3 regions of the Paenibacillus sp. FSL H8-0457 genome follow, and region 2 is predicted to be linked to each of the others. Evidence: riboswitches for the same ligand, from Rfam matches in the RefSeq annotation. Region 2 holds a riboswitch; each other region holds the start of a gene.
What was found. A riboswitch is a leader RNA that binds a small molecule or an ion and turns the genes downstream of it on or off. The one in region 2 is predicted to bind cyclic di-AMP.
Positions count from the first base shown of each region.

Region 1 (4,694 bases), 950 kb from region 2:
TCGCCGTATGGCTGTCCTACGGATCGGATCAGATGAGCGGCAAAATTCTCGGGATCTGGTTTCCGACCATGGCGTTTGTCGCCATCGGGTTTCAGCACGTGGTGGCCAACATGTTTCTCATCCCGGCCGCGATTTTTGAAGGCTATTACAGCTGGGGCGAGTATCTGATGAACTTCATTCCGGTATGGCTGGGCAATTTCGTTGGCGGCGCGTTATTTGTGGGAGCGACATACGGAACCGTTTATTTAAAGCAGGAGAATCAAGCCGCAGCCGCTCCGCGCGGCGAGCAGACGCCTGTGCCATCGGCTAGCTCCCCTCAACAGGTTCATTCCGCGCAGAACGTTTCCTAATGCCGGAGGCCTGGCAAGCGTCTGGGCAAAAAAAGCTGCGTTCAACCGTCCTTGATGAAAGGCAGCGGTTGATCGCAGTTTTTTTGTCGTGATGGGCGAGGCTGTTCCCAGTAATGAATCAAGCAGGGAACAAGCCCGCTATTTTTTTAAATGGTAGGGAACCGTCGTGATGATCACGTCTCTCCGATACAGGAGATGTGCCCGGATGAGCAGGCTGGATTGATTGTGCAGGAAATTATGCCAGCCCTTCTTGGGGATGAACTGCGGAATGACGACGGTAACCTGATAGTCGGATTCGCTGGCCTTGCGCTGCACGGTATCGATGAATTTCGTCAGCGGCTGAATGATGCTCCGATAAGGCGAGTGCAGCGTCACCAGCCGGATGTCCGGCTGCCACTTTTTCCATTTTTCCTGGAAGGCGACTTCCTCCTCCCGCTCGAACGGCACGTACACCGCGATGATTTGGCCCGCTCCCAGCGATTTGGCGTAATTCAGCGAGTTCTCCACCACATGCGTGATTCCTGCCACAGGCAGGATGATGACATTCCCCTCAATCGGCTTAACCGGCTCGCAGGTCGTAATCCGGAGCTGGTCCGCTACCGCCTCGTAATGCTTGCGGATCCGGGTGAAAATCCAGATGATCAGCGGCAGGAATATCAGGACGGACCACACCTGGGCGAATTTCGTAAAGAAGAAGATCATGGTCACGATAAAGCTGATGCATGCGCCGGTGGTGTTAATGATCAGCTTGACGATCCAGCCTTCGGGCTTTTCGCGAATCCATTTCACCATCATCCCGGTCTGGGAGAGGGTAAACGGGATAAACACGCCGACGGCATACAGCGGAATCAGATGCTCGGTTTTGCCTTCAAAAGCCAGCAGCAGCAGAATGGAGAAAAATCCAAGAATAATGATTCCGTTCGAGTATCCCAGACGGTCGCCGCGGACGGTGAACATTCTAGGAATGAACTTATCCTTCGCCAGATTGACGGCCAGCAGGGGAAAAGCGGAATACCCCGTGTTGGCGGCGAGGATCAGAATTAAGGCCGTTGTCCCTTGTATGAAGTAATAAAGCGCATTTCGCCCGAAGGTATGCTCGGCAATTTGGGAAACGACCGTGACTTGTTCGCTGGGACTGACCCCATAGTAATAAGCCAGGAAAACGATGCCCGAAAATAACAGGGCCAGCAGCGATCCCATCGCCACCAGAGTTTTGGCGGCGTTATTCGGGGCCGGGTCTTTGAAATTCGGAATGGCATTGGAAATCGCCTCCACGCCGGTCAGGGCGGAGCTGCCCGAGGCAAATGCGCGCAGGAGCAGGAACAAGCTCAGCCCGGCTACGGGCGTGCCGATCGGCGTATGAAGCTCCGGAGACGCATGGCCTGTGGCAATGTTGAATATCCCTACCCCGATCAGGATAAATAACGCAAGCACGAACAGGTAAACCGGATAAGCCAATATGGAGGCCGACTCCGTAACTCCTCTTAAATTCAATACGGTCAAGCATAGAACGAACACGATAGAGATCGGCAGATTATAGGCGTGCAATTCCGGAAAAGCCGACGTGATCGCATCCGTCCCGGCCGACACGCTGACCGCAACCGTCAGGATATAGTCCACGAGCAAGGAACCGCCGGCCACCAGCCCCGGGTACATGCCCAAATTCCGTTTGGACACGACATATGCGCCGCCGCCGTGCGGATAGGAGAAAATAATTTGTCTGTACGACAGGATAAGTGCCAGCAATAAGACCAGGACGCCGACGGCAATCGGTATGGAATACCAATAGGCAGCTGCCCCGACGGTCATCAACACAATGAGGATTTGTTCCGGGCCATAGGCCACGGACGATAGCGCATCGGATGACAGGATGGCCAGCGCCTTGGTTTTATTCAGCTTTTGTTCGCCTAATTCCGTTGATTTAAGCGGTCTTCCGATGAGGAAGCGCTTGATTGAGGATAACATGGTTGTTTTTCACCGCCGCTTAAGATTAAGTTCATGGTAGAAGCTCCCTGAACGGACTTCTATCGGTGTTTTTTATATGCTGGACATAGGAACGGTCACCATTCCTATGCTGATTTTTGGCAAACAAAAAACACAGGTTAGAACCCTGTGTTTGATCACAAGTTCACAACCCTCCCGATCAACGCTGACGAGGTTAGCTGTCGGATTCGGGCGGTGAGAGTCGCCCTACCTGATTCCATCGCGGCGTACGTACGCGACGCATCAGGATTCACCCCATAGTATGGTTGAAGGATCCTATAGGTATCCCTCCATACGGTTGGTTCCCCCGCTTTCCATCATGGAAATTAAGCGAATGTCATGTGAATATGAAGAATGTTTTCGAAGCTGAATAGTATATTACGCCTGCTCCAATCGTTTGTAAAACATCCTCCAACGATCATTCGAACAGAATTATTTATAAAAAATGACAGATAAGCGCTTACATAAAGACGTGGCTTTGACAGGCTTTTTATTTTGCATGTTTTCTGCGAAAATCACGAGTTTCTATAATATGGAAGGTTAGTCGCGGGGAACATCGGTCACTGGGAGGATGCCATATAAACAAATTCGCCATGCCGGTCTCGGGGGAGGAGACACTGGCATGGCGAATTTTTTTGGGAGTGGTCCATGATTCGGCAAGGAAGAGAAAGGGTCTGGGTTACTCTTCTTTGCTCTTGATAGGAATATACCCGGGGGGGAGAAAAGTGAATCACCTGATTAGAAAAAAATGTATGACTTTACTGGAACCCCGATTTTCTTTTAAGATAAAGGGATATGATGCAGCCGAGCATAAGGGGGAAGTACGAAATGACTCAAGCGATGATTCATCAGGAAAACGGCGTATTTCCGGCGGTATGTCCGTTGGATTGTCCCGATACATGCGGCCTGCTGCTGCATAAAGAGAACGGAAAAATCGTCAAGGTGACCGGTAATCCGGAGCATCCGATTACGCAGGGAGCCATCTGCAATAAAGTCCGTAATATGGCACACCGGGTGTACCATCCGGAACGCGTGCTCTATCCGCTGCGAAGGGTAGGTCCCAAGGGTGAGGGCGCCTTCGAGCGGATCAGCTGGGACGAAGCCATTCAGGAGATTGCCGGACGCTATAAGGGCTTGATCGAGGAATACGGCTCCGAGAGCATCCTGCCCTACAGCTTCTACGGCAATATGGGGATATTGAGCGTCGACGGCATGGACCGCAGATTCTTCAACAGGTTGGGTGCCAGCCGCCTGAAGCAGTCGATCTGCAATTCCGCGGGCAATGAGGGCTGGAAATCCGTGATGGGGTTTAATGGGGGAACCGTTCCGGAGGACACCGTACGAGCCGACGTCATCCTCGTCTGGGGCGGCAACATCGTCAGCACCAATATGCACCAGATGGTGATTGCAGAGAAAGCGCGCAAAGCCGGTGCCAAGGTCGTTGTGATCGATGTCCACAAGAACCAGACGGGGCAATGGGCCGACTGGTTCATTCCGCTGTATCCAGGCACGGATGCGGCGCTGGCCGTCGGCCTCATGCACATCATGTTCCGTGACGGCATGATAAATGAGGAATTCCTCCGCAAGTATACGATTGGTCATGAAGCCTTGCGCGAGCACGTCAAAGAATACACGTCGGAGCACGTTTCTTCCATTACCGGCATCTCGATCGAGGATATCGAGAAATTGGCCGAGCTCTACGGCCGGGCCGATACCTCCTACATCCATATCGGCAACGGTCTTCAGCATCACGACAACGGCGGCTTGACGGTGCGCAGCATTGCCGCGCTTCCCGCTTTGACCGGACAATGGCTGAAGCGGGGCGGAGGGGCCGCCAAGTCGAACGGCGGTTATAACAGCATGGATAGCGACGCGCTTGAGCGTCCCGATCTCCGGCCGAATCCCGAAGCGCGCACGATTAACATGAACCGGATCGGCGAAGCGCTTGCCATGACCGAACAGCCGATTAAGTCGCTCTTCGTTTATTGCAGCAATCCGCTGGTTGTGGCTCCCGATACCGAGCGGGTCAGGGAAGGGTTTGCACGGGAAGATCTGTTTACGGTTGTGCATGACCTGTTTATGACGGATACGGCCAAGTATGCCGATATCGTGCTCCCGGCAACCTCCTCGTTCGAGAATACGGACCTGTACGCTTCCTACTGGCATCAGTACGTTCAGCTGCAGGAGCCGGTCATTCCGGCACTTGGGGAAAGCAAGGGCAACGTAGAGCTGTTCTCCTTGCTGGGACGGGCTATGGGATTCCAGGAACCGGCTTTTCATGAGACCGAGGAAGAGATGATCGCAAGAGCGCTCGACTTCCCGGATAACCCTTATCTAAACAGCGTCACGCTGGACAAGCTG
Region 1 covers NZ_CP150293.1:6,690,574-6,695,267, reverse strand. The annotation lists gene MHI43_RS30225 (formate/nitrite transporter family protein) at 1-350, shown strand, start outside; gene MHI43_RS30220 (APC family permease) at 489-2,315, opposite strand; cyclic di-AMP (ydaO/yuaA leader) riboswitch at 2,482-2,676, opposite strand; gene MHI43_RS30215 (molybdopterin oxidoreductase family protein) at 3,162-4,694, shown strand, end outside.
Region 1: it holds a riboswitch for cyclic di-AMP, as region 2 does, so the genes downstream of both, MHI43_RS30220 (APC family permease) here and MHI43_RS02245 (hypothetical protein) in region 2, are expected to answer to the same signal.

Region 2 (4,694 bases):
GGTTCCATATGGCCGATACCGCTCGGGTTCAACGGCAGCACTTTCTGCAGCCGCAGAATCAAGTAGCCCTCCGCAACCAGCACGATATTCGTTAACACAAAGCTGACGGCATATCCTTTCCATGTCATCCCCTTGCGTTCTTTTAAGCCGATCAGAGCAAAGATCCGTTTCTCCGCCCAGGAGAACCATCTGTCCGTTCCATTGCTTTCATAACGAAACACCTGATATAGATAAGTTCCCAGCGGCTTGACCAGCAGCACCAGAACGAGTATAACGATGGCAATTTGTAAAATGCCCATGACGAATGCCTTCCTCCTTCAGCCGTTTCCCTAGAATTTTTCAGGGTGAATCAGCGCATAAATCAAATAGAGAAAAATAAAAATCGTGAATATCAACATGATCATCACGGCTGATCAGCCTCCGGTTCCGAAACCACGCGCCCGCACCAGGACATAAACAGCATGAGCAGTCCGTAGGTTCCTCCCAAAATGAGCACCATAACTAAATCCTGCATGAATGTAACCTCCCCTAACTCTTGTGGCGTCAGTCCAAACGCTTAGCTCATTACGGATGCCATCAGAAAGGACACCTGATGATGATTCGTATGAAGCACCACATCGGCACCCAGCCCTTTGTATATCAAGCGCGGATTGCCGGAATGGGTGATCACGTAAATCGACTCCGAGGTCCATGTCCGGCAGATCCGTAAATAGCGGCAGCACAGATTCAAGCTGCTTTCGAACAGAAACACCTTGCTGACGGGAAACTCGGGAATGATCCAGGTCTGCTCGTCTCTTGTATCAATCAAAATGATGGGTCTGCAGCCCAGTTCTCGCAGCCTCTGCTGCTCAGCCCGGTTGTTGGCTATGGCCGCAAACGGAACACGTTTGTGAATCAGCTGGCGGACGAATTCCTCCCCGGCCTTGTTCGGCGCGGATACCAGGATGAATTCCTGTGGTTTCTCCATCTTCGTTTCTCCTCCTAAGGTCAGAAAGAGAAGGCAACAACAAAGAAGCCTGCGGAAAGAGAAGAACTCTTCCCGCAGGCTTCTTACAGGCCACGGTGAAATACACCGTGGCCCAAGTCCACGACAATCGTTGCCTCTCTCGATACGCTTACGAGGTTAGCTGACGGATTCGGGCGTGAGAGTCGCCCTACCCATAGACCGTTATCTTGTCTACAGGATTCACCCCAGAGAGATCAGGTTCATCTCCCGACTGGTTCCCCCGTTCCTTTTCCATTCAAGGACTCAGCGAAAATTAAAAACGAGTAGCATGTTATTCTATTAGCCATTGACTTGTCATCCAGACTGGGCATAACAGCACAGCAACAGGAGGTTCACGCGGTGAGAGTCGCCTCTACCTTCAAATCTCAGCAAGGCCCATGGTGCCTTCTCCTAAGATTCGATCCATAAAGCGCCAGGCGCAGCTCTCACACTGCCTTTACCTTCATGGAACGGCTGCCCGTATGCCTTGGTCGTTGATAACCGTCAATTCATAGTTCGTATCATACGTCCGGCCCTGCAGGATGTAAATGTGAGCAAAAACACATCTGGCGTTATGTCGAACAGGAACCAAGCAGTATTTCGTCTTTATCTTCCGTATACTGCTCTATACTATGTATTTCTCTTGTTTTCTCTTATTTATCGCAATCCAACGAGATACCGAGATTTTGCCACGATAATAGATGACACGGCCGATTGTACGCGTTTTCTTTTACCGTTTTCATCACATTTCGGAATCTATTCGTCCCATACGGTCATTTACTTTTCGTTTCCTCCGGCGTATGATTCATCCATCTATTCGAAACACGTTATACGCCGAGCTCCCGACAGACCGGGAGACGGGGGAACCAAAGTCACCAGTCTTCGATTGGTGAATGGGGTGAATCCGCTGCGCCTAGGATCGAAGGGCCCAGTGGTAGGGTGCTCTCAGTCCGAATCCGTCAGCTAACCTCGTAGGCGCGTTGTTGAGAGAGAATACCATCCAAGCTTTGGCATAGCGGCCGCCGGAATTGGGGCTCTAACCATAAATAGGCCTGGAGAGCGGGGTTTCTCTGCTCACCAGGCCTATTTGCCGTGCATATAACATTCTTATAAAGGAGCGTAGATCATATCATGACGAAACTCATCGAGGCAGCGCTTACACCCGTCATCGAAACCGCAGTGCCTGCATTAGGTGAAGAGACTATCCGCCATATGGAGATATTTCGTTTCGACCGGGGTTCGGCCGAACGTTTTATCCCCTGGAGCGATCACAGCAGGAACTGCGGCTTGTTCAAAATCAGCTGTAAAAACGCATCCGGGTATGCCGAATATGCGCTGCCCAGCACAAGAGAGTTTGCGGATCTGGTTCGCTGGGCATCCGTATTCTCAAGGCTGAGAGGCATGCACGTGATGGAAGCCATTCGCTATGTCCAAAAGCAGCAATGGGGATCCGTACGGATGCTGTTGGCGGTATCGGCCCTCGCCGATTTAGAGGCCAATCAGCATCAGCACATTAGCCGGAAGCGGTTAGGCAGTCTGCCGCTGGAGCGTTCCTTCCTGATGGATTGCTCGGAGGCGTATTATCATTTCTAGGGGCAGCAGCTACAGAGAGCTACTATCCCCGTTTCCTTTGGATTGGGCACTTCTAAGCAGCCTGATGTTTTTTGAAACCATGAAGAACCCCGTCAAAAAGCCACTTATTTCATCAGGCATTTTGACGGGGTTCTGCAATCGGATCCCGCTCACTTGAACATATTTTTGAGCACCATCATCAGATTGGCCGGCTTCTCTGCCAGCCTCCGGGTGAAATACGGGTACCACATCGTTCCATAGGGCATATAACACCGGATACGGTAGCCGTCCTGCGCAAGCGCTGCTTGATCGTTCATCCGCAGTCCATACAGCATCTGAAATTCATAGTCCTGTTTGTCTATGCGGCTCTGCTCGGCAAATACCTTCACCCAGTCGATGATGTTGTCGTCATGCGAGGCAATCGCGACGTAGGCCCCTTGGTCGAAATGCATTTTGACCAATTTCTTGTAGTTGTCAATGACCTCCCGCTTCTGCTGAAAGGCGATGGTTCCCGGCTCTTTGTACGCGCCCTTTACTAGCCGTAAATTAACGCCGGCCCTTAACAGATTCTTCACGTCCTCCTCCGTACGGAACAAGTAGGCCTGCATCACGGTCCCCACATTGGTCAGCCCCTCCTTATGAAGGCGGAGCGTCATATCGATGGTTGCCTGGGTATACGGCGAATCCTCCATGTCCAGGCGAACGAAGTTGCGGTGCTCTTTAGCCTTTCTTACCACCGACCTGATGTTTTCGTAAGCCTTCTCGGGGTCCAGGGCCATGCCCATCTGCGTCGGTTTCAAGGATACGTTCGATTGCACTTCGCGCCTCCCAATCCCTTCCACCAGCTTCAAATATTCCTCTCGGTACCCGGCCGCTTCATCCAGCGTCGTAATGCCCTCCCCCAAATGATCCAGCGTAACGAGAATGCCTTTCGCGTTCAGCCTCTCGATTTCGTCCAGCGCCTCATCCAAGGTATCGCCGGCAATGAATCGGCCAGCCAATTTCCGGCCGTACTTGATCGACAGCCATTTCACGAGTTTATTGCCGGACACCGTCAGGATCACTTTACGGTAAAGCTCGGTTCCGTCCATGCGCGCGCCCCCTTTGCAAGGTAACCAAAATGACTCTATCTAACTCATATGCAAAAATCATGACGGCATGCAGGGAGACATACATATTTAAATAGAGGTTTTCACCAGGAGATCCTAACCATGCCACCATGACGATCCGCAGCTGGACCATTGGCCTGAAGCTTCGATTCATATCATGTTAAGGAGGGGCCTCCCCATGCGAGCACCTTTTCGGAACGAACCATTTATGGACTTCAACAACGAGTGGAACAACAAGTTATACGATGCGGCGTTATCCGGGGTCGAAGCCGAGCTTGGCCAATCGTACCCCTTGGTTATCGGCGGTGCCAAAATCCATACGGAACGTACCGCTAAGTCGGTCAATCCGTCGCGCAAACGCCAAGTCATCGGCGTCGTGTCCCAAGCGGATACTAAGCTTGCCGAGCAAGCCATTCAGACGGCGGCGCGTACCTTTGAGACGTGGAAGCACACCGAGGCGAACGAGCGGGCACGCTACCTGTTCAAGGCCGCGGCAATCATGCGGCGGCGCAAGCTCGAGTTCTCCGCGCTGATGACCCTCGAAGCCGGCAAGACGCGTGCCGAAGCGGACGCGGATACGGCCGAAGCGATCGATTTCATGGAGTTCTATGCACGCGAAATGCAGCGCCTGAGCGCGCCCCAGCCGCTGACGGTCCACGAGGAGGAAGAGAATCATCTCGATTACATCCCGCTTGGCGTCGGCATCGTCATTCCGCCTTGGAACTTCCCGCTCGCGATTATGGCCGGTATGACCACGGCGGCCATCGTCTCCGGCAACACCGTTGTGCTGAAACCGGCGAGCACCACCCCGGTCATAGCCGCCAAATTCGTGCAGCTTCTGGAAGAAGTCAGCCTGCCTCCGGGTGTCGTTAACTTCCTGCCTGGTCCGGGTCAGGAAGTGGGCGACTATTTGGTGGATCACCCTTTGACCAGGTTTGTCAGCTTTACGGGTTCCCGCGACGTTGGACTGCGAATTCAAGAGCGTGCGGCCAAAACGCAGCCGGGGCAGCGATGGATCAAGCGCGTCA
Region 2 covers NZ_CP150293.1:513,188-517,881, reverse strand. The annotation lists gene kdpA (potassium-transporting ATPase subunit KdpA) at 1-299, opposite strand, end outside; gene MHI43_RS02250 (hypothetical protein) at 557-967, opposite strand; cyclic di-AMP (ydaO/yuaA leader) riboswitch at 1,097-1,265, opposite strand; cyclic di-AMP (ydaO/yuaA leader) riboswitch at 1,808-1,980, shown strand; gene MHI43_RS02245 (hypothetical protein) at 2,117-2,578, shown strand; gene MHI43_RS02240 (proline dehydrogenase family protein) at 2,728-3,648, opposite strand; gene pruA (L-glutamate gamma-semialdehyde dehydrogenase) at 3,845-4,694, shown strand, end outside.

Region 3 (4,694 bases), 490 kb from region 2:
CTCTCGCCATAATTTAAAAAAGTCATAATTCGACATAGTTCTAGTTTTTATGTTATTTATAGTACCAACGATTCCCAAAACAGTCAACCTATATTTTTGAAAAATCGGAACCTGTTTACGAAAGTATAGTGAACAAAAGCCTTATATAGCAACGGAATTACCATAATCGAACCAATTTTTGCGGCGATTTTGGATTTGTCGATTTGGAAAGCGTGATTTTACGTTATTCGACACAGTTCGACATTAGATGTCAAAAGAAGTGTTTATCGGCTAAAACTAAAGAGTTAACGAGAAGGAGTTGAGATGAAATGCATTCACCCATTTCGGAAGAAAAAGTGTTTAAGGACCCCGTCCACAATTATATTCATGTGCAGGACGATATTATCTGGCGGTTAATCGATACCCCGGAATTTCAGCGGCTTCGCCGGGTCAGGCAGCTCGGCACTTCTTTCCTGACCTTTCATGGAGCAGAGCACAGCCGATTCTCCCATTCTCTTGGAGTCTATGAAATTACGAGAAGAATCATCTCTCAATTCGAACGGAGAGGGTATTCCGATTGGCCTGCCGAGGAACGGCAAGTTGCGCTCTGCGCGGCGCTGCTGCATGATGTAGGGCACGGGCCTTTTTCCCATTCCATAGAAGAAGCTTTTCATATGAACCACGAGGATTGGACATGCCGGATCCTGCTCGGAGATACTTGCGTCAATCGGGTACTGCAGGAGCTCGGTGCCGATTTTCCCGAGAAGGTCGCCTCCGTTATTAACAAAACCTACGATAAGCCAATTGTCATGAATCTGGTCACTAGTCCGCTGGATGCAGACCGGATGGATTATTTGCTAAGGGATGCTTACTATACGGGAGTCAATTATGGAACGATTGATATCGACCGAATCTTGCGGATGCTGCGGCCGTACCGCGATCGGGTCGTCGTGAAGGAATCGGGCATGCACGCGGTGGAGGATTATCTCATGTCGCGGTATCAGATGTACTGGCAGGTGTATTTTCATCCCGTCACCCGAAGCTCCGAAATCATCCTGCGCCAAATCTTTCGCCGGGCCAAGGAGCTGCATGACCGTGGATATGCTTTCCGTTTCATGATCGAACCGCTGCCTGCGTTGTTTTCGGGGAACATTGGCGTACACCAATACTTGCGTCTTGATGAAGCCTTGATTCAAACGGCCTTTCTGCAATGGACGGAGGAGGAAGACCCGCTTCTTAGCGAATTATGCGGCCGTTTCATGCACCGAAAGCTCTACAAATATGTAGAAATCGACAACATCGATCTGGAAACCATCGACGGGATCCGCCAAGCGTTCCGCGCCGTGGGGCTGCATCCGGAATATGACCTGGAGATTGATTTTCCAACGGATCTTCCTTATGATAAGGTTCATTCCGATATGCCGCTTAACGAGAAACAGATTCTCCTTCTGGACCGGCATGACGAGCTGAGGGAAATCTCGGAGGTATCCGATATCGTACGCTCGATCAGCGGCATTCATAAAGGGCGGTACCATCTTTATTATCCGGAGGAGAAGGTGGACCCGCTCCTGGGTCAAATGCCGGAGACGATAGCCGACGTTTTCAAACAACAGCATTAAATCAAGCAAAACAGGACAACCGTTAATCCCCTTGCATTCAACCAACTAATGGAAAATAGACGACATAGAAACGACAGGAAGGAGAGTGTGGATAGTATGCTGTTCGACACGCACACTCATATGGACGCTCCCCAATTCGACGAAGACCGGGAAGCTGCAATTCATCGGGCGCTTGAAGCCGGCGTTACGCGGATGATCAATATCGGATTTAACCGGGAGACGATCCCGACCACGATGAAGCTGGCTGAGACTTATGATTTTATATATGCAGCGGTAGGATGGCATCCTGTAGATGCGATCACCATGGAGGATCAGGACCTGGATTGGATCGCCTCTTTATGCAGTCACGATAAAGTGGTGGCAATCGGGGAGATCGGCTTGGACTATCATTGGGATACGTCCCCCAGGGAAGTGCAGCACCGCGTGCTTCGGCGCCAGATCGGGCTTGCCCGGGAATTGAACATGCCCATTGTCATTCATAACCGGGATGCGCATGAAGATATCGTTAACATTTTGCGTGAGGAAAAAGCCTCTGAGGTCGGCGGTGTCATGCATTCCTTCTCCGGAAGCTGGGAAACGGCCAAAATGTGCCTGGATATGGGATTCCATATCTCGTTTGGGGGGCCGATAACGTTCAAGAATGCGAAGCAGCCCAAAGAGGTTTTGGCAAAGGTTCCGCTTGATCGATTATTGATCGAAACGGACGCGCCTTACCTGACACCTCATCCCTTCCGCGGGAAACGAAATGAGACCGCATATGTAAAATTGGTGGCGGAGGCGGCGGCCGAAATTAGAGGGTTGTCCTATGAGGAATTGGCCCAAATTACCACCAAAAATGCACTGGAACGATTTGGTATTTAACGAAAACAAGAGAAAAAGCCATGAAAAAGGGAGCATTTTCGATTAATTAAAGTTTTTTAATCAGAAAAGGCGTTGATATTACAATATTTTAACCTTTTACTTGAGAAAATGTGGTTGAATGTCGCTTTACAACCTGCATACAAACAGGATATCATCTTTTCAGTGATAAGAAGCTGCGATGTGCAGATCGCAGCCGAATATTTCATGAACCGTCTCGCTTAATCTCCGAAATTCTGGAGAACGGGGGAACCGATACTGCGGTGCATACTGGTCTGGATGCACGAAGCTGTATTTGATTTCTTTTTCGGGTCTTTGGGGTGAATTTGAAGGATCTCGCCATGAGCGGGCATCCGGATATAGGGCGTCTCTCTTACGTCCGAACCCGACAGCTAACTCCGTAAGCGAAATAAGAGGGGAAATCTCGTGCATACCATTTCCATGATTTCATTCATCAGGAAGCCACGTTAGAGCCTCTAGTACTCTTTCAATGGCTTCTTTTATTTTTGAATAATGGAGACGGGTCCATCATACTCTTGGTAAACAGGAGGTGATGGCAGATGGACGGAAGACGGGAATTGACGCAGGGTGTAGATAGATAGCAGGGCGCCCTGTGAGAAAAATTGCTATAGTCACGTCAAATGCATTCATGCGTTTACCTAGACGGCGGGACTATGAAGGAGGATGGAATAGTGGGCATTTTTCAACCTGAAGAAACCCATGAATCACAATCATCCAGCATGTCTTACGCATTGAGATGGAAGCATGACAATTTGCGTCAACTGATGTTGCTCGGCGCCATGGGTGCCGTTACGGTATCACTTCTCATATCGTTGGTTGTACATGACCAGGCAGGCAAGGAAGTTCAGCTTGTCGTCGACGGCCGGGTCACTACGGTGGAAACACGTGGATCGTTGCTGCAGGAATTGCTGGATGAGCAAGCGATCACGTTGAGTCCCCAAGATCAAATTTCGATGCCCCTGAACGGCGCAATCCGGGACGGAGACCGAATTATTATTGACAGAGCTATTCCAGTCAACGTTACGGTAGGCAGCAAAACCAAAACCATATTTACATCCCAGGATACAGTTGATCATGTACTCAAAGAGGCTGGCGTTACGATCCAGGGTGAAGATATAGTACAACCGTCGCAAGACACGAAGCTGACCAGCAATATGAATATCAATGTCGTTCGCGTCACGAAGCAAAAAGTTAAGGAAACGGAAGACCGCGAGTTCCGCGTGATCAAGACGGCCGATCCATCGCTTGAAAAGGGCGATAACCGCGTCATTCAGCGGGGCGAGTCTGGTCTTATGGTGAACCATTACGAGAAGGTCTACCACAATGGCAAGCTGGTTTCCAAGACGAAGGTCTCCCAACAAATCGAACGCAGAACGAAGGATAAAATCATTGCCGTAGGCACGAAAAAAGTGGAGAAGCCTGTTATCGTCCAGGCGGCAGCCACCGATGTAAAAGCTACACCGGCTAAATTGTCCGGCACGAAAAAAGTAACGACCGCCAAGGCTGTGGAGAACAACGTGGTTTCCCGCGCAGGCGTTGATTTTAAATACAAGAAGGTATTGAACAACGTGTCGATGACCGCGTATTCCGCCGAACAGCAAGGAATCGGTACGCGTACCGCATCCGGCACACGCGTTACGGAAGGTCGCACCATCGCCGTTGATCCTAATATCATCCCGATCGGATGGTGGGTCTACATCGAAGGCATCGGTTTCCGCCGTGCTGAAGATACGGGAGGCGCCATTAAAGGCAACAAAATCGATGTCTATTACGATTCGTTGAAATCGGCCATGAATTTCGGCCGGAAGAGCGGCCGCACCGTTTACGTGATCGGTCCGGTTAAACCTGAATTGAACTAGACGCATGAATTCCAATTTACTTTGCCATTCTAATGCTATACTATTTAGCTTATAATATATGATGATCAAGAAGAGGGAATATTTCCTCTTCTTTTGTTTTGTTAAGACCGCAGTAATCAAGGCTAAACGGGTTGAGCCTTAACGTTGTACAGGCCTGCTCTGCTTGGGAAGGAAGAGAACGAACGCATGATTAAAGAAGTGATTGTCGTGGAAGGCAGGGACGATACCGTTGCCATTAAACGGGCCGTAGAAGCCGACACGATCGAAACCGGCGGTTCAGCGATCAACAAACAAATCCTGAAGCGCATAGCGCTTGCCCAGGAGCGCAGAGGCGTTATCATATTGACGGATCCTGACC
Region 3 covers NZ_CP150293.1:27,002-31,695, forward strand. The annotation lists gene MHI43_RS00130 (HD domain-containing protein) at 309-1,598, shown strand; gene MHI43_RS00135 (TatD family hydrolase) at 1,695-2,459, shown strand; cyclic di-AMP (ydaO/yuaA leader) riboswitch at 2,665-2,879, shown strand; gene MHI43_RS00140 (3D domain-containing protein) at 3,149-4,336, shown strand; gene rnmV (ribonuclease M5) at 4,523-4,694, shown strand, end outside.
Region 3: it holds a riboswitch for cyclic di-AMP, as region 2 does, so the genes downstream of both, MHI43_RS00140 (3D domain-containing protein) here and MHI43_RS02245 (hypothetical protein) in region 2, are expected to answer to the same signal.